4 regions of the Lysinibacillus sp. genome follow, and region 3 is predicted to be linked to each of the others. Evidence: riboswitches for the same ligand, from Rfam matches in the RefSeq annotation. Region 3 holds a riboswitch; each other region holds the start of a gene.
What was found. Region 3 has a riboswitch for thiamine pyrophosphate ahead of thiC (phosphomethylpyrimidine synthase ThiC). Riboswitches for the same ligand answer to the same signal wherever they lie in the genome.
Positions count from the first base shown of each region.

Region 1 (4,901 bases), on a different contig from region 3:
TTTGGCATGATGTCAAATGCATGCTAACCGCAATGACAAAATCGGCATCTTCTAGCAAAGTTGGAATCTCCTCATCTTTATACTGATCTAAATGAATATGAGCATCAATCAGCATGCATATCACCCTTTTCTTCTTGTAAATACATAAATAATTGTTGCTTTAAGGCTGTAAATGCAGCAGAATGACGAATTTCCTCTCGGCGAGGTCTAGCAAACGGTACGATCATTTCCTTTTTAACCGTTGCAGGCCTTTTCGTTAAGACTAATATTCGATCTGCCAAAAAGAGAGCCTCTTCTATACTATGCGTAACAAATAGAATAGATTTCCGGTACTCTTCCCAGATAGATAAAAGCCATGCCTGCATTTCCAATCTCGTAAATTCGTCTAGCGCCGAAAAGGGTTCATCTAAGCATAAAATGGGCTTATCACTAACTAAGGCACGTATGAAGGAGACTCGCTGTTGCATGCCGCCTGACAGTTCATTTGGATAGGCATCGATAAAGGACCCAAGACCAACCTTTTCTAGCCATTCCTTGGCACGTTCGACGTTTGGTTTACGCTGTAATTCCTCCACGATGGTAACGTTCTCTAAGATGGTACGCCAAGGCAATAGACAAGGCTGCTGGGGCATATAGCCAATCGTCCCTCTCTTTTGCTGTAAATCCTCTCCATTTAATAAAATGGCCCCATGATCGATTGAAGAGACACCACCTATTAATTGAAACAACGTACTTTTACCACTTCCTGAAGGACCCACAATAGCTACAAACTCGCCATCCTTAACCTCAAAGGACAGATCTTCAAGGACTTGCAGGGCATCAAAGGATTTACTGATGTTTTGAATGCTGAGCATGGTTGCCTCTCCCCTTCACCATGATTTTTTCTATAAATCGTATACTGCTAAACAACAGTAAGCTTAACAAAACAATGGCAAAAATCGCGACAAATACACGATCCGTGCGAAAGGAGGATTGAGCTAAGGTCATATATACGCCAATACCCTTTTTCGCACCAAGCCACTCTGCAATGACAGCACCCATGACACTGTATGTAGCAGCGATTTTAACGCCTGAAAATATAGCAGGATATGCATGCGGCCATTCCAATTTCCAAAAAGTTTGCGAAGTTGTCGCACCAATCATCGCAAAATAGTGCTTTAATTCAGGTGAAGTTTGACGAAATCCGTCCATGGCCGCAATGACTATCGGGAAAAAGCACACAAGGCAAATAATAATGAGCTTTGGTAATAAGCCAAAGCCAAACCATATTATGAGCAGCGGTGCTAAGACAAGTATTGGGATATTTTGCGACATGATCAAAATCGGATAAAACAACTCCCGAATAAACAAAAATCGATGCAACACAATAGCTACCGTTAATCCACAACCAATACCAATAGCAAGACCTAATATGGCCAATTGCACCGTAGCCAAAGCATGTGGTAAAAAGGTTGGATACGATTGAAAGCCTTCCATCAGAATACGACTTGGTGCAGGTAGAAGCCAATGGGGAACTTCAGCCACATGCACGACTAGTTCCCAGATGAATAAGAGGAAGGCGATAAAGATGATCGTCCTTCCCTTTTGAAACGCTTGTTTCATTACTGATATTTCTCCGTTAATGTATCCATGGTAATACCAGTTGGCTGATAGAGTATTTTCACTTGTGTAATCACATTAATAGCACCAAGCTCTATCATCTTGTCATTCATTTTCTCAATAAGTTGAAGCAATGTTGACAGCTCACCTTCCATCGTCGTTTCTAGCGGATGTACTTCATATTTCACACCAGATGCATCAATCACAGCAATGGCTGCATCCACATAAGGAATGACATCCTCATATTTCTCTGTTTTCGGGATAATTTGGACACTGATTAATGAATTTGCCATTTATTTGGCCTCCTTTTTAGGTAAGAAATCATTCGTAAAGGCTTGCTTTGCATCAAACTCGCCCTCTAATACCTTGTTGCTAGACATCCAATTAGCATAGTTTTCCCATACAGAAAGCTTTTGCTCTCCCCATTGCTTCGCATCGTCCTGATATTTATCAGCTAACCATTCTTGACTTTTATGCACTAATTCTTTATCTAAGTCAGGTGCCGCTTCTAGTAAAATATCTGCAGCCTCACTCGGATGCTCGATTGCGTATTCATAACCTTTAGAAGCAGCTGCAACAAAGGCTTTTACAACATCAGGATTGTCCTTTATCATTTTTTCATTAGTAGCCAAAACAGGCGTATAATAATCCAACTGATCACTATAATCCGTTAAATACAACATATTAATCTTTTCCCCACGAAGCTCTGCCTCAATACCTGTCCATGCATAATAAATCCACGCAAAATCAATATCTTTTTCCATCATCGTGAAGAAATCTAAATCACCTGCATTGACAATATCTAATTGATTAATATCGGCATTTTCTGTTTGCATTAACGATTGGAGTACCGCTTGCTCTAGTGGGGCTCCCCAACCGCCATAAGTTTTACCTTCGAAATCCTTTGGTGAGGTAATCCCTTTAGAAGCAATCGAAGCAAAGCCCGATGTATTATGCTGAATGATGGCGGCAATCGAAACAAGTGGTACATCCTGGACACGTGCCTGTGTGATGCCTTCCTGATAGCTTACCCCAAATTCTGCCTTACCAGAAGCTACAAGCTGATCTGCTCCCGCTTCCCCTGGCATCATAATATCAACATCTAAGCCTTGTTCCTCAAAATAACCAAGCTTTTTCGCGACATACAGCCCTGTATGATTTGTATTCGGAGTCCAATCCAGTACTACTGACACCTTTTTTAGCTTATCAGTTGCCTGCTTGTCCTCCTTGTCACTACAGCCCACTAATGTTACAAGTGCAGCCAATAGAATAAATAACCATTTTTTCATGCTAGGTCCTCCCAGTTTGTAATATGAAAGTGTTCATAAAGGAATGCGTGTCACCAGAAAGAAAGCGTAAATACGATGGGCAAGAGGTGTTTGAAAATATAAAAAAACGCCTAGGATTCCTCCCAGACGTAAATTGCAATCAATCTTCAAAACTTTGCTTTTTTGAATAGATGTTCCCTACGCTGGTACGAGCCAAATCAGGTTCAAAGGGTCAGCGTCTATCGGACACAATCTCAGCTAGCAACTACTAGCCCCCCTACATTCTTTCGCTATGAACTTTTCGTTGATTATTATACCCATAGTTACTCTTAAAAGACAAGGTACTAATTTGGTTTAACCGTTTTACACCAAAAAAAGCCCAGCTCACAAAAGAGACTGGGCGTTAAAAAAGCTTGGTTATTGTTCCTTTTGGGTCGTTAGAACATGGGAAATAGCCCCATCTGTTGCGATATCCACTTTAAACGATCCATTGGAATGGCGATCAGCACGAGTCAATGCTTGGACATCTAACACCTCTTGCACACCTTTTTCTGTTTCAATAACAATTTGCTCCTCATCTGTTGCTTGAATAACGGCCACAATGCGGTGCGGATTTGCTTTTAATTCTGTTAATACTTTTAGACCACGTTTTGCACGACTGGCTACTTCAACCTCTGCGACATTCATTTTCTTAACAGCCCCACGCTGTGTCACAATGACAACATATTGCGTTTGATCAGGTTGTAGCACATTCACACCGACTAAGGCTTCCCCATCTTTTAGCGTAATGCCCTTTACTCCGCCTGTTTTTACACCTGTTACTGGTAATTCCTCCATTGGGAAACGAATTGAATAAGCCGTATCTGTTGTTAACATCAATTCCACGTCATCCGTCACAAACGCTGCATAGATCATGGCATCGCCAGCCTTCACATTCATCGTTTTAATTGGTTTTGAATAACGTGTCACCGCGTAATCGGCAAGTGGAGAGCGTTTAATTTGACCATCCTTTGTCGCAGTGAAGATGTACGTATTTGGTTGATCAAATGTTTCAAAGCCATATACAGCGATAATTGACTCATCTTCACCCGTTGGCACGATACTTGAAATATGCTGACCAAGATCCTTCCAGCGAATATCTGGCAGCTCATGAACAGGCTGATAAATATAATTGCCTCGATTTGTAAATAGGAGTAAATGGTGCTGTGTATTTAAGGTTGCTTCATACAATAAGTAATCCGAATCCTTCATCGCAAAATCCTGACCATTTGAGGCGGCATGTGAACGTGTCGAAGTACGTTTAATATAGCCATCCTTCGTTACGGTTACGACAACCTCTTCACTTGGTACAAGAACATCTAAGGTAATTTTAATCTCTTCAATTTCTTGCTCAATTCTTGAGCGACGAGGCTCTGTAAAGCGTTTCTTAATATCAAGCAATTCTTGTTTAATGACACGTACAAGCTTTGCCTCACTTTGTAAAATCCCCTCTAGCTTAGCAATCAACCTATTTAGCTCGTCCTGTTCTTGTCGAAGCTCTGTAATGTCTGTATTGGTTAAACGGTATAATTGCAAGCTGACAATCGCCTCTGCCTGTACCTCTGTAAAATCAAACTTCGCCTGTAAATTAAGCTTGGCATCCTTTTTATCATTAGAAGAACGGATTGTTGCAATCACTTCATCTAAAATGGAAAGGGCTTTAATTAACCCATCCACGATATGGGAACGATCCTTCGCCTTTTGTAAATCGTAAATGGAACGGTTCGTGACTACTTCTTTTTGATGGGCAATATAGGCATCCAATAATAATGGTAAGGTCATCATTGTTGGACGACGATTATGAATGGCAATCATATTAAAATTATATGCTACCTGTAAATCCGTTGTTTTAAATAGGTATTGAAGAATTCCTTGTCCTGGTACATCCTTTTTCAGTTCAATGACAACACGTAAGCCAGTTCTATCAGATTCATCACGAATTTCCGCAATCCCCTCAAGACGTTTATCTACGCGTTGCTCATCAATTTTTTTCAC
Region 1 is NZ_DAMDAY010000036.1:8,953-13,853, forward strand. Features, by position in the region: gene RT445_RS09890 (TatD family hydrolase) at 1-115, opposite strand, end outside; gene RT445_RS09895 (ABC transporter ATP-binding protein) at 105-854, opposite strand; gene RT445_RS09900 (ABC transporter permease) at 829-1,602, opposite strand; gene RT445_RS09905 (thiamine-binding protein) at 1,602-1,892, opposite strand; gene RT445_RS09910 (ABC transporter substrate-binding protein) at 1,893-2,888, opposite strand; TPP riboswitch at 3,046-3,156, opposite strand; partial or broken gene RT445_RS09915 (DNA gyrase/topoisomerase IV subunit A) at 3,285-4,901, opposite strand, start outside.
Region 1: linked by a shared signal. The riboswitch ahead of RT445_RS09910 (ABC transporter substrate-binding protein) and the one ahead of thiC (phosphomethylpyrimidine synthase ThiC) in region 3 are both predicted to bind thiamine pyrophosphate.

Region 2 (4,901 bases), on a different contig from region 3:
CTGTCAATAGTTTCACATGATCTTGAAGAGTTCGAATAAGTGCTTCATCACCATTTTCAGCATTTCGAAGTACAACAAAAGCTTTAACAATATTTCCCCGAACTTTATCTGGGCTCGCAATAACAGCCGCTTCTTTTACAGCTGGGTGCTTCATCAAAGCATCTTCTACCTCAAATGGCCCAATTGTGTAGCCAGAGGATATAATGACATCATCTCCACGACCCTCAAACCAAAAGTAACCATCTTGATCTTTATAAGCACGATCACCTGTAATATACCACTCTCCACGGAATTGTAAATTTGTTCGTTCCGGGTCATTTAAATATTTTTTAAACAGTGCGGGAGTGGTGCGATGAACAGCAATATCGCCAACTTCTCCAACAGTAACAGGGTTACCGAAATCGTCTATAATTTCAACCTTATTGCCAGGAGTTGGTTTTCCCATAGAACCAATTCTAGCTTCCATTCCAACCATTGTGCCAACAAGTAATGTGTTTTCCGTCTGACCGTAGCCATCTCGGACTTGCAAATCGAAAGTCTTCGAAAATACGTTAATGACCTCGCTATTCAAAGGCTCTCCTGCTGATACAGCTTGACGAAGTGCCGTTAAATCGAATTCATGTAAATGTTCTAGTGCTGCCATAAAACGATATTCTGTAGGTGTGCAACATAAAACATTTATTTTAAATTTTTCGAGTAACCTTAGATAGGTAGATGCATCAAATTTCCCCTTATATACAAATGCAGTAGCACCACTCCCTAATGTTGCTAGAAACGGACTCCAAATCCATTTTTGCCAACCTGGTGCTGCTGTCGCCCAAACAATATCATCTTCTTGCACACCTAACCAGTGTGGTGCTGTTGTTCGTAAATGTGCATAGCCCCAGCTATGAGTATGTACAGCTGCTTTTGGGTTTCCTGTTGTACCACTTGTATAAGCTAAGAATGCAGTATCTGTACTTTTTGTTGGAGAAGAACTTATGTAAGTTGTAGGTTGAATGCGCATTTTTTCTAAAAGTGGTTGCCAAGGTTCATGGGCCTTCCCTATAACAAATTGTTGCATTCCTTGTAAATTGTTCACCTGATCAAATTGATCAATATAAGGCTCGTAAGCAACAATTCCTTTAGCATTCGCATGCTTGATGCGATATTCAATGTCTTTAGTTCTTAGCATTTCTGAGCTCGGAATAATGGTTAATCCAGCTTTCAATGCTGCAATATATACAATATATGCTTCCACTGAACGAGGTACCATCACTAAAATCACATCACCTTTTGATAAACCTTGCATCGTGAATACGTGTGCAGCTTGATTTGCCCTTTCAAGTAAATATGCATATGTAATAAATTGTACATCCTTATTTTCCTCGTAAATAATTAATGCATTTTTTGTTGTATCTTGAGCATATTTTTCAATTTCATCTGTTATGTTATACCATTCTGGTGCAACTAAATCTTGTCTCTTCATGGCAAATGCCCCCTTTTGCTATGACACATTATAAAACTCTTTTTTCAGCATTTTCAATGGTTTGCGCTTAATTTTGGAAAAGTCATGACAACTATCATACTCTGCTATATGGCATCGGTCACATTTTGTCGATAGGTAAACTTGCTATTGAATACAATTGAAAAGTATGGTACATTTTGGTCAACTAAAAGCAAGATTGCAGGGGGACTCGTCAAGAGTTGAGAAGGTAAAACCTGACCCTTTGAACCTGTTAGTTAATACTGACGTAGGGAGCAATAAACATCTATTGATGAAAGGCTCTTTTTCGTGCATTTTTACACAAAAAGAGCCTTTTTTGCATGCTTACGTCCATCCATAAAGGAGGACTACGATGATATTTCAAACAATCCGTCAACAGCAACCACTGATTCATTGTATTACAAATTATGTGGTAGCAAATTTCCAAGCAAATGGTTTATTAGCAATAGGCGCTTCCCCGGTTATGGCCGATGATAGCCGTGAGGTAGAGGAAATGGTAGCACTCGCTCAAGCCTTGTTAATTAACATCGGTACACTCAATGATCGAACTAAAGAATCAATGTTGTTAGCAGGCAAAATGGCCAATAAACTTGGAATTCCAGTCATTTTAGATCCTGTCGGTGCTGGTGCCACTACTTATCGAAAAGAAACGGTACGATACTTGCTTGAGGAAGTACATTTTTCGGTCATTCGTTGTAATGTTGGGGAACTAGCAGCAATAGCCAATGTTGACTGGCAACAAAAAGGTGTCGATAGTGGGAATGGCTCCATTGCTTTAGAAGAAGAGGCGATTTTATTAGCCCAACATTATCAATGCATTGTTATCATAACAGGAGAACGAGATTTTATAACAGATGGTGTGGATAGCCAATGGATAAATGGCGGGAATATGCAAATGACCGAGGTAACAGGGACAGGCTGTTTACTTAGTGCTATTTGCGGTGCCGCCTATATTGCAGGCCATAATCCATACAGACAATTAGCGGACACATTAACTTACTATAAAAAAGCTGCGGTACTGGCGTCAGCGTTTACATCAGATATTGGTGATTTCCAAATAGCTTTACTAAATGCTCTTTATCGCCTATCGAAGGATGGTGAAGCTTCATGCATATTGTAACGACGATTGCAGGCTCAGATAGTGGTGGCGGTGCAGGCATACAGGCTGATTTAAAAACATTTCAGGAATTAGGGGTGTTTGGTACTTCAGTAATTACAGCTTTGACAGCACAAAATACAATGGGTGTGTCAGGAGTTTTCCCTATTGATCACTCCTTTGTTGAAAAACAATTTCAAGCTTTAATCGAAGATTTTTCAATTGCTGTAATTAAAACAGGGATGCTTTATTCCTCTGATATTATTAAAGCTATCGCACATATGATTCATAATCAAAACATCCCACTAATTGTTGATCCAGTAATGATTGCAAAGGGTGGAGAAAGCTTATTACTGCAAGAAGCTATTGAAGCAATGCGCTCTTCTCTACTACCACTTGCTACGATCGTTACCCCCAATATCCCTGAAGCAGAGGCTCTGACAGGGAGAAAAATACATGATGTTTCAGATATACGTGAAGTAGCTCAAGTTTTTTTTCAATTAGGTGTACATTGCGTCATTCTTAAAGGTGGCCATTTAGCAGATCCAAATTTTGCTATTGATTATGTATTTTTTCAAAACGGTAAATCTTTTTCTATGCAAACTCCACGTATCCAAACGTCCAATACCCATGGCACAGGTTGCACATTTTCAGCAGCAATCACTGCTTTTCTTGGTCAAGGTTTTGCGATGGATAAGGCAATTATCGAAGCTAAAAAATTTATTCAATTAGCAATTTTACATGATTTATCTATTGGTCATGGTTATGGACCAACAAATCATTTTGCTTATCAACTGCATAAGGATTCCTGTGAGGTGTTGATTTATGAAACGTGAGGATTTACAACTTTATTTTATTATGGGCACAAGCAATGTTAGTCATCAGAATCCCCTTCATGTACTAGAGAGAGCGTTGCAAGCTGGAATTACCATGTTTCAATTTCGAGAAAAAGGTTCCCATGCATTAACTGGATTTGCCTATGAACAATTTGCACGTCAATGTCAAAAACTATGTCAACAATATAACGTTCCTTTTATTGTCAATGATGATGTCGAACTTGCATTACGACTTGGTGCGGACGGTGTTCATATCGGACAAGATGATTTACATGTTAGCATAGCACGTAAAAAAATTGGTAATATGATTCTTGGTGTTTCTGTGCATTCCCAGGACGAACTAGAAACAGCCATTATCCATCAAGCAGATTATGTAGGTATTGGTCCGATTTTTGCAACAACTTCAAAACGGGATGCACAATCACCATGTGGTACAAATTTTTTGCAGCAAGCTCACAATTTCTATCCTGAATTACCAATTGTAGCGATTGGTGGAATTAACCCTACCAATGCATACGCCGTATTTCAAGCTGGGGCAGATGGTATTGCTGTTATTTCAGCTATCTGTGAAAGTATAGATATTAAGCATACAGTAAATACGTTAAGGTCTGTGACACGCATAAATGGTTGATTTTTAAACAAACTAAAACCAGTGCCTTTTTACGGTCACTGGTTTTAAGTTTATAAATGCTTAGTCAGCATTTATTGGTTGTTGTTTGGCATACCTTTTAATTGAGATTCTGCCATTTGTACAAGACGTTTAGTGATTTCACCACCAACGGAACCGTTGGCACGAGCTGAAGCTTCAGCTCCTAATTGAACACCAAATTCTTGTGCAATTTCGTATTTCATTTGATCAAGTGCTTGTTGTGCACCAGGCACTGCAAGCTGGTTTGAACTGCGGTTGTTGTTTGAAGCCATGTCTCTCACCTCCTTGTGAATATAGAATGTGCGATATTAGATTTTTAATACAAAAATTTTAGAGGTAAATTGTACCTCTAATGGCATAGATAAAATAACATAAAAAAGCCGTCTCAAAATTGACTTTGAAACGGCTGTAGATACCTTATAATAGATCTGCAAACTTATCTTGTTGCTGTTCTTCTTTTTTAGGGAAAATGTAGACCTCTCGATTTTTTACTGCTCGCTCGATGAGTTCATCAAAATCAGAGAAGCTTTCATAATGCTCTACCTTTTCAAGCTTTGGCTTTGTTTTTGGGCTGGCAGGTGTAAATATTGTACAGCAGTCTTCAAATGGCTGAATAGATGTTTCATATGTGCCAATTTTTTCTGCAATATCGATAATTTCTAATTTATCTGTTGAAATCAATGGTCGTAAAATAGGCGTATTCGTTACAGCATTGATAGCCGTCAAGCTTTCTAGCGTTTGACTTGCTACTTGTCCCAGACTTTCCCCTGTCACAATTGCAAGAGCTCCTATCTCTTCACGTACTTGATCAGCCACCTTTAACATCATACGACG
Region 2 is NZ_DAMDAY010000004.1:38,472-43,372, reverse strand. Features, by position in the region: partial or broken gene mbcS (acyl-CoA synthetase MbcS) at 1-1,468, opposite strand, end outside; TPP riboswitch at 1,659-1,757, shown strand; gene thiM (hydroxyethylthiazole kinase) at 1,839-2,606, shown strand; gene thiD (bifunctional hydroxymethylpyrimidine kinase/phosphomethylpyrimidine kinase) at 2,594-3,418, shown strand; gene thiE (thiamine phosphate synthase) at 3,408-4,049, shown strand; gene RT445_RS01905 (alpha/beta-type small acid-soluble spore protein) at 4,121-4,339, opposite strand; gene thiI (tRNA uracil 4-sulfurtransferase ThiI) at 4,485-4,901, opposite strand, start outside.
Region 2: linked by a shared signal. The riboswitch ahead of thiM (hydroxyethylthiazole kinase) and the one ahead of thiC (phosphomethylpyrimidine synthase ThiC) in region 3 are both predicted to bind thiamine pyrophosphate.

Region 3 (4,901 bases):
AATGATATGGCTTCTGTTGAAGAATTCATCAAGCGCCGTCACATCCTTCACTGCTATTTAGCAGATCCAGCATATGGTGAAGGTGTAGCAAAAGCAATGGGTCTTTCATTAGAAGGTATGGATCTTACAAACCCATATGTAAAACAACCAACAAACGTTTAATATTCCACTTATTATTGATATCCAAATCCAATTTTTACTCCATGTGAATTTTTCACTCACATGGAGTTTTTTAATCACAAAAGGCTTGTGTCGATACTACAACACAAGCCTTTTTACATTATTGATAAATCTGACTACCCGCTTTTTTAAATTCCTCTGCCTTTTCCTTCATACCTCGATGGATCGCTTCTGTCGTATTCAAGTCTTTTTCTTTAGCATAATTTCGAATATCTTGTGAAATTCGCATACTACAGAACTTAGGACCACACATAGAGCAAAAGTGTGCTGTTTTTGCTCCTTCTGCTGGCAAAGTCTCATCATGATACTCCACCGCTCTTTCTGGATCGAGAGATAGATTGAATTGATCACGCCAGCGGAATTCAAAACGTGCTTTTGATAGTGCATCATCTCGGCGTTGTGCACCAGGATGCCCCTTCGCTAAATCTGCCGCATGTGCCGCTATTTTATACGTAATTACTCCCACTCGAACATCCTCGCGATTAGGTAAGCCAAGGTGCTCCTTTGGTGTCACATAGCAGAGCATTGCTGTCCCAAACCAGCCAATCATCGCTGCCCCAATAGCCGATGTAATGTGGTCATAGCCTGGAGCAATATCCGTTGTAAGTGGACCTAACGTATAAAAAGGCGCCTCCTTACAAACTTCTAATTGCTTGTCCATGTTTTCTTTAATCAGATGCATCGGTACATGACCTGGCCCCTCCACCATCACTTGAACATCATGTTTCCACGCAATCTGTGTTAGTTCACCTAGTGTTTCAAGCTCTGCAAATTGGGCTTCATCATTGGCGTCTGCAATTGAACCTGGACGTAGGCCATCACCTAAAGAAAAAGCAACATCATAAGTCTTCATAATTTCACAGATTTCCTCAAAATGAGTATAAAGGAAATTCTCTTGATGATGATATAAACACCACTGTGCCATAATAGAACCACCACGAGATACAATTCCCGTTACACGATTAGCTGTAAGGGGAACATAGCGTAATAGTACACCTGCATGAATCGTGAAATAATCTACACCCTGCTCGGCTTGCTCAATAAGCGTATCACGGTAAACTTCCCACGTTAAATCCTCTGCTACGCCATTTACCTTTTCCAATGCTTGATAAATTGGCACTGTCCCCACTGGTACCGCTGCATTTCGAATAATCCATTCTCTCGTTGTATGAATATGCTTACCTGTTGAAAGATCCATAATATTATCAGCACCCCAGCGTGTTGCCCATGTCATTTTTTCAACCTCTTCTGCTATAGAAGACGATACCGCGGAATTCCCAATATTGGCATTGATTTTCACATGGAAGTTACGACCGATGATCATTGGCTCCGCCTCTGGATGATTAATATTAGAAGGCATAATAGCGCGCCCAGCTGCAATTTCAGATCGGACAAATTCTGGATCCATATTTTCACGTATCGCTACAAACTCCATTTCAGGTGTAATAATCCCCTGTCTTGCATAATGCAGCTGCGTTACATTTCTCCCTTTTTTTGCTCGTAAAGGCTTTCTTGCCAATTCAGGAAAGACATTTTCATGATTACGCGGATCATCTGCACGACGAAAACCATTATCCTCCGGTTTTATAGAGCGGCCCTCATATGCTTCTACATCTCCTCGCTCTTGAATCCATCCACTTCGTAAGGCAGGTAAACCTTTTGTAATATCTACTTGATAAGATGGATCTGTATAGGGACCACTCGTATCATATACTCGAATAGGGGCGTTTTCTTCATTTCCAAAGCTTCCTGTTGTCGGACTTAATGCAATTTCTCGCATTGGTACTAAAATATCCGGACGGGAACCTTCAACATACACCTTTTTGCTTCCTTCAAAGCTAGACATAATCGTAATGTTCTTTTCACTAATTGCTGACATGAGCTACTTCTCTCCCTTAAATGTTTTTTGTTACAAGGACCGGATCTAGCTCACCCTAACAAATAAATAAAGGCCGAATCCAAAATAATTATTTGGATCCGGCCACGAATGTAAAGGTTGAAATTGCATACACATACTATGCAATAGTTTCTTAACTTTCCCACGCTGGTATGAGCCAGATCAGGTCCAAAGGGTCAAGAAACCTCTAAGCGTTTCCCTCTCAGCCTGACTCATCAGACTCCCCTAGTTAATACTATTTAGTTTGATGCTAGTGTAGCAGATATTACTATGAGATGGAAGTTTTCCATTCATTATTTTTTAATATTCTATTGATTAAGCAAATAATACGTCCGCAAGATAAATCACTATTGTTACCGTTATACAGCTGACAATAGTTGAAAATAAAACAGTTTGGGCAGCTGTTGCCGATTCCACATCGTATTCCAATGCTAGACTAGAGCTATTGCGGGATGTCGGGAAAGCACTGGCTATAAATAGTGATTGAGCGACAACTCCATCTAACCCCAATAAAAAAATAATGGCTAAAGCTACGGCTGGTCCGACAATTAAACGTGTGAAGCAGCTGACGAAAACCGTTTTATTAAACATAGATTTGATTTCAAGCTGCGATAATTGCGCACCTAACGTGATTAGTGCCACAGCAATAAAGCCATCTGCTACATGGTCTATTGGTATTTTAATAAACTGTGGAATACCGATATTAAAATAGTTCATGGCTACACCAATAATCAACGCATGAATGATGGGCATTTTAAAAAAATCTTTAATAATCGTCATTCCTGATTTGGTAGAGGAAATTAAATTATACAAACCATATGTATAAGTTGTCATATTTTGAAAGATTACAAGGATGACCTGAATCGCTACACCAATAGGTTGTGTTACAAAAATCATTTGAGCTACCGGAATGCCATAGTTCCCAGAGTTAATGAGCACAACACTATTTTTAAAAACTGCTGCCTCTGTTTTAACTAAACCAAGCCACTTCGCAAAAAGGTGACTGAGTAGCATTTGGCTCCCAATAAAAAGCACAATAAACAATCCGACCTCTGCCAGTACAGACAGCTCTACACTCGTCTCATATAAATTTACAAAAACAGCTGCTGGCATAAAGCAATATGTAATAAGCTGAGACAACGCTTTTAAATTAAAGCGAAATCTCTTTTGTAAGATAGCACCTACTATAAGTAACACTAAAATAGGTGCAACAATTTGAAAGAAAATCATTCCGAGATACATCATTTCGATGACCCCCTTCCCTTCTTTTATAGTAGTGCCGAATTTCTACTAGGTCAATGTCTCTTCCAATAAAAAAAGACTGCCTATTTGTTTAGGCAGCCCTTCATTTTACGCTAATTTAAAACGATTCACGACTTCTTGCAGTTCATTGGAAATATCGTTCATATTTTGTATAGACTCGGCTACTTTTTGTAACTCTGCTTGTTGATCCATTGCAGATGCACTTACTTGTTCAGCTGAGGCAGCCGTTTCCTCTGAAATTGCTGATATGCTTTGGATGGCCATAATCGCTTGATTTTTATGCTCTAACATACTCGATAGCTTACTCATTAATTCACTAATAGAGGCTGCAATTGAACGTGACAAATCACTGTTATCTTTAAATGCCAGTTGTGTACTTTGTACGGATTCATTTTGAGATTGCATTAAATCCGCATTAGATGCAATGACAGCAACTGTTTGCTGTGAATTTTCAAGGATGCTTTCTACTGTATTCTTAATAATTTCTGTTTCACTTTTAGATTGCTCGGCTAACTTTCTTACTTCCTCTGCAACGACAGCAAATCCTTTACCATGTTCACCAGCACGTGCTGCCTCAATACTTGCATTTAAAGCTAATAGATTAGTTTGCTCAGTAATGCTTTGGATCGAAGCAATGATATGATTAATATTCGCAATGTGAGAGGCTAATGATTCGATTTGTTGTTGAATACGACCGTTCATCTCATTTGTCTCTATATTACGTTCACGTAAGCTTTCAACCTCGTACAATCCCTTTTCTGTTGTTTCGTTCGTTTTATGAGAGAGTTCATCCATTTCATTAGAAAGAGCTGTAATGGCATCAATCTGTTCAGATAAATCCATGATTCGATAATTCGTTTCTTCCGTATCCTCAGATTGCTTCGATGCGCCTTGTGCAATTTCATTGATGGCAACAGACACCTCTTGACTAGACGCTACAATTTCATTAAAGGCCTCATGTACTTGATTGGACGATTGGTTTAATAATGTAGTAGAGTTCAATACGGTTTGAATCGCACCATTGGTTTTATCTAGCATATTATTGTAAGCTAATGCAACTGCCCCAATTTCATCAGCCTTAATATACTTCTCATCCACCTTTTGGGTTAAATCTCCCTCTGCTGCCGTTTCGATAGATGTACGTAAAAACTTGAGTGGCTTTAGCTGTTTATAGATGAATAACACACTTGCAGCTGTCATTAAAATTACCATAATAATGGAGGCAATAATCGTAAATACGAATACGTGATTATATGTCTCTAGTATTTTTGATTCGGGTAACACGACTTGAACTGTCCATGTTTCATCAATATCCTCTAATATCATTGGAGCAAAGACATTATAAGCCCTTTCCTTTAGCTGATTAGAATCAATGTACATATTTGTTAGCTCGCCATTTTCCATTGTCTTACTTATACTTTTCCAAGTCGGATCCTCTTGCATATTGCGACCATCTAGCTCTTTACCAAAGCTATTGGCTGTCAGTATACCTTTATTCGTAATAATGGCTGCGTAACCACCTTCTGGTGCAACCGATTCTGTTAGTTCATTTAAAAAATCT
Region 3 is NZ_DAMDAY010000025.1:15,542-20,442, forward strand. Features, by position in the region: gene RT445_RS07850 (catalase) at 1-162, shown strand, start outside; gene thiC (phosphomethylpyrimidine synthase ThiC) at 281-2,059, opposite strand; TPP riboswitch at 2,200-2,314, opposite strand; gene RT445_RS07860 (AEC family transporter) at 2,393-3,322, opposite strand; gene RT445_RS07865 (methyl-accepting chemotaxis protein) at 3,428-4,901, opposite strand, start outside.

Region 4 (4,901 bases), on a different contig from region 3:
CCAAAAATAAATTGGTTAGCAGGATTTTAAATTATATCCTATTCTTCATCTAAGGAAGTTAAAATAATTGGTTTATCTTTAGTGACAATAACTGAATGTTCAATTTGAGCTACAAGCGATTTATCAGGTGTAACAAATGTCCAACCATCACCAGCTTCTACAATATGCTCTGCTTTTGCTGAGATAAATGGCTCAACAGCAAGCACCATTCCTTCTTTCATAATCGTAGAATCCCACGCATCATAATAATTTAAAATATGATTAGGCTCATCATGTAAAGATTGACCTAAGCCATGTCCTGTTAAATTCATAATAACAGTTAAACCATTAGCATTCGCCTCTCGTTCAACCGCTTTACCTATTTGATTTAATTTAGACCCAGCTTTAACCTTTGTCATTGCTCGATCAAAAGCACTTTTAGCAACTCGGCATAGTTTTTCTTTGTCCTCATAACCCTCACCAACAACAAATGAAATGCCAGTATCTGCAAAGTATCCATTTAAAGACCCAGAAACATCGATATTCACAATATCCCCTTCTTGAATAACACGTTTTCCTGGAATACCATGTGCCACTTCTTCATTGACACTAATACATGTATATCCTGGGAAATCATATTCCCCCTTAGGTCCAGAAATAGCACCAGCCTCTGCAAACATGCGGCCAGCAATTTCATCTAGCTCAAGTGTTGTAACACCTGGTTTTGTTGCTGCTTTCATGGCTTCACGAATTTCGGCACAAATGCGTCCAATTTTTTTAAAAGCTTCAATCTCTTCTTGCGTTTTTACAATCATTTATAACGTCCCTTTCATCTAATATCTATTCTTTAATATAACATAACTTTTTATGCGTATAACGATAAACGCTTTAAATATTGTATGCTTTCCTACAATGCAAAGTGCTAAAAGAGCTATTCATGACCAAAAGTCCCTTCACATGAGTGAAGGGACTTGCTTGTTGTTGAAAAAAGTTGATAATTTTGCTAATGATTCTGTGCGAAAGCGAATATCATCAAGTAGTATAGAACGAAAAGCTTTTATACCCTTTTACAATAAATCATTTGAGGAAACTTTTATTATGCTTTTCTTTGCATTAATTGTGGAGCGGCTGTGAATAAAAGCACCCCTACAATTGCCGTTAAAATGGTTGCTGGCAACATATATGTACCATTATAAATGATAGAATAGATCCATGCATTTTGATCACCCGCATACTCTGCAAAAAATACAGCTCCAGCAATTGTATGTGCTGTGTATCGTAAAAAGCCTGCAAAAACAGTACCTATGATAATGTAAAGTGCCATTTTCGTTTTGTTCATATTTTTTGCAGCATCCAACACAGGTCCACGTACAACAGCTGCTAATCCTACAACTGTAAAGGCAACACCATAATCCAATAATCCTTGAAGCCAGTGCACAATATAAGCACCAAACATGGTTTGCATAACACCCACAAGTAATCCCGTTGTTAGCCCAGCAACTAAGCCCCAACGAAATGCAATTAACATAATAGGCACCATGACAAGACTAACAGAGCCACCTTGTGCCCATACTTTAAAGGATACTTGATCGAGCACAAGGCCAATCGCTGCAAATATCGCAATCTCCACAAGCATTAATAGTCTTTTTTTGTCCATACATATTCTCTCCTTTGTTCCGATGTAGGATACAAGAGCAGGAATAGAAATGCAGACATCTTTTTTATTCCTAAAGAATGAAAAAACGATGCCAGGACAGAGCCTGACATCGTACAAGTGTCGGTTTCTATCCACATCCCTACGCAAGTGTTAACTTACAGGTTCAAAGAGTCAAGGCATTACGTGCCCAGTCTCAGCTGACATCATCAGCTCCCCTTGTGGTCGTTACATCTGAATTTATTTGAACAATCCCATTGTACGCAAAGGATTGGATGATTACAACCTCTTCCATACATTATTTTTTTGAAACTTTGCCGTTTTTCATGCGTAAATATTAAAAAAGGAGGTACAACTATGGAGAACCAAAAAATTTTATCTGCCTTTAGTTATCTTAGTATTTTCTTCGCCCCTTTTATCGTCCCATTAATTGTTTACTTTGTAACGAAAGATAGTGATGTAAAAAGACATTCAATTCGTGCACTTGTCTCTCATTTAATTCCTTTTGTTTTTGGCATCCTATTTTTTATTGTCTTTGTTTTTTCTACATTAAGATTAGATCCAACGTCAAGTAATAATACTGTGATGGTTGTTTGGTTAGTTTCATTTGCCGTTTATGCCATTGTCTCACTTGGTATTGTCATATGGAATATTATTCAGGCTGTTCGAGTAATACGTTAATGTTTCAATTTTAAGCGAAACAGGTAGTAATAATTGTAAAAGGAGCTGTTTTTTAATGAAAGTATCAAACGTTGTGAAAACTGCTGTAAAATTGGCACCTATTGTTATTCCTATCGTCAAAAAAGTAATGGCTGCAAAAAAAGGAACAACTCCTACAGCCACTTCTCGAAAAAAATAAAACAAAGGCGTATTCCCTATTTCGGAAATACGCCTTTCACTTATTTCACTTCAAAGTATGTCTGACTATGGCCATTTAATGTCTTTTCTACATGTAAAACCGCTGGCATTGCAGATTTTAATTCAGGCACATGAGAGATTACGCCAATCATGCGACCAGAATCCTGTAAATCAATTAATGTATCGATTGCTTTATTTAATGATTCCTCATCAAGCGAACCAAAGCCCTCATCAATAAACATCGTTTCAATATGAATATTACCTTGGAAGCTTTGAATTACATCTGCCATTCCTAAGGCAAGGCTTAATGAGGCATTAAATTTTTCGCCTCCCGATAATGTTTTGACATCTCGTAGTTGATCGGTATAGGCATCGTAGACATCAAGACCTAGTCCGCTTTGTTTCGCATGCTTTTCCAATCTATCTGAACGTCTGAGCTCAAATTGACCATTTGATAAATGATAAAGGCGAATATTGGCAGCTTCAGTAATTTGGTCTAAGTAATTAATTTGAATATAGCGCTCAAAAGATAGCTTTTTCGAATTTTGGCCGTTTAATAATCCATAGAGCTCCTTTACTCTTCCCGCTTCTTGCTCAAGTAAATGAAGCTCCCTCGCTATTTCTTCTACTCTTTCAATAAAACCTTGGCAAGCTTGAGCAAAACCTCTCAACTGTTGTAAACGTTTAAATGCTTCCTCATAAGATATACGAAGTTGTTCTACTTTGGCTTCCATGGACACTAAATCTTGTTGCTCTTTTCCTTGAAGATACATAGCCCCTTCAGTAATTTGGATTTGCAATGTGTGTACCTGTAAAGCATAGTCACTACAAGCTTTTCGAAGGGTCTCTATTTGCAATAAACTCCGTTTGGCAGCTGTATATTCCTCGTAGCTGTCAAAGCCTATCTCCTGCATGCTTGCTGAGAATTGCTGACGTTTTTCATTCATTTTGAGTTGTAATTCTTCAAAAGTTTGTTTGGCTATTTCCATCGTCAATTTTGCATTACTTGTTGCTTCCTTCGCGCTATGCAATTCGTCTTGACTCTCTTGCCATCTTTTTTGCAAATCCATTTTTTGTTTACTGATATCTGTAAGCTGTTGCTGTAATTGCTGCAAGGTTGGTAAATGGTTTGGCATATGTTTAAGCTGTTCTTCAAGAACTGCTTGCAGTCTTGTCATTTCTTTCAACTGCTCAGCTAAATATTGCTCTAAGTTCATCTGTTTAGTTCGTAGCTGCTCTATTCTCTCACGTTGCTGCTTAAGTTTTAATCGCATATCTGCTAATTGATGATGAACAATTTTTAATGTCGCAATCTCTTGCTCTATGTTGTTTAATGTAGAGATGAGCTGTGCATGGTCTTGCTGTGTAATGTGCTGCTCTTCTAGTTGCTGACAGGTTTCTTGATAAAGCTGTTGCGCAGATGACAAGAGCGCTTCTTTTTCTAGGTACTTACGCTCATCTAAAGAAGCCTTAGCCCTTAACACTTCGACTTCAGAGAGCTCTATCATTTCCTGTTGCTCATTATGTGTTTGCTGGTGTGTCAAACTGCCACATACAGGGCAAGGTTCCCCGTCCTTCAACTGTTCAGCCAGAATACTAGCCTGACTTGTCAACCAACGCTGCTCTAATAATTGTAGAGCCTTTTTACTCTCCTGATAGTGAATGTCAGAAGTGGCTACGTCCTGCTTAGCTAACTCTACAGCCCCTTTGTATTTGTCTACTTGTTTTATTAATGCTACCTGCTCACGAAGTTTCGGTAACTGCTCTAAGTAGCTTTCATATGGCTCAACCTGTTTTTCATATTGTTCCATCGTTTGAGAAAATTGCTGTAACTGCCCTTGTTCTTTCTCCAATAACATAAGATTATCAGCTACTGCCTGTTTTGCTGTTTCGACATATTGTTCTGCTATTTGCAGCTGCTGCACATTGTTTTCATAGGCTTCAAATTTAGGCAATAAAGTCTGTAATTGCAATTCCTGCTGCAACATCTGTTGACGTTCAGGCTCTTTCGCCTCTTCAATCTGATACTTTTCTTGTGCCCGTTGTAGCTGCTCTTTTGTTTGTTGAAGTTTAAATTGAGCCTGTTGAAATGTTTGTTCTTTTAAGTTCAGTTCAGCACGTAAATCAATACATTGTTGTTCAAGTGGCACAAGTCGCTCCGCTTGTTCTGCTAAAACAATCTCCTGCTCCTTTGCTCGGTATCTATCCTGTTCTTTTAACAATAGTTGCAGTCTCTGCTGCCGACTAGCTTGCTCTTCGAACTGCTCATTTATTGTTTTTGCTAGTCGATAATATTCCTGCTCCTTTTGATGAAGACTATAAGCTTCATCATATTGCTGCTGTTCTTCCTCTATACATTTCTTATAGTAGCTAAACTCCTCTTCAAGTGCCTGTGTCAGTTGATGTAAAT
Region 4 is NZ_DAMDAY010000014.1:15,292-20,192, reverse strand. Features, by position in the region: gene RT445_RS05455 (hypothetical protein) at 1-10, shown strand, start outside; gene map (type I methionyl aminopeptidase) at 39-794, opposite strand; gene thiT (energy-coupled thiamine transporter ThiT) at 1,076-1,636, opposite strand; TPP riboswitch at 1,756-1,863, opposite strand; gene RT445_RS05440 (magnetosome magnetite crystal formation protein family) at 1,991-2,314, shown strand; gene RT445_RS05435 (hypothetical protein) at 2,370-2,492, shown strand; gene RT445_RS05430 (SbcC/MukB-like Walker B domain-containing protein) at 2,533-4,901, opposite strand, start outside.
Region 4: linked by a shared signal. The riboswitch ahead of thiT (energy-coupled thiamine transporter ThiT) and the one ahead of thiC (phosphomethylpyrimidine synthase ThiC) in region 3 are both predicted to bind thiamine pyrophosphate.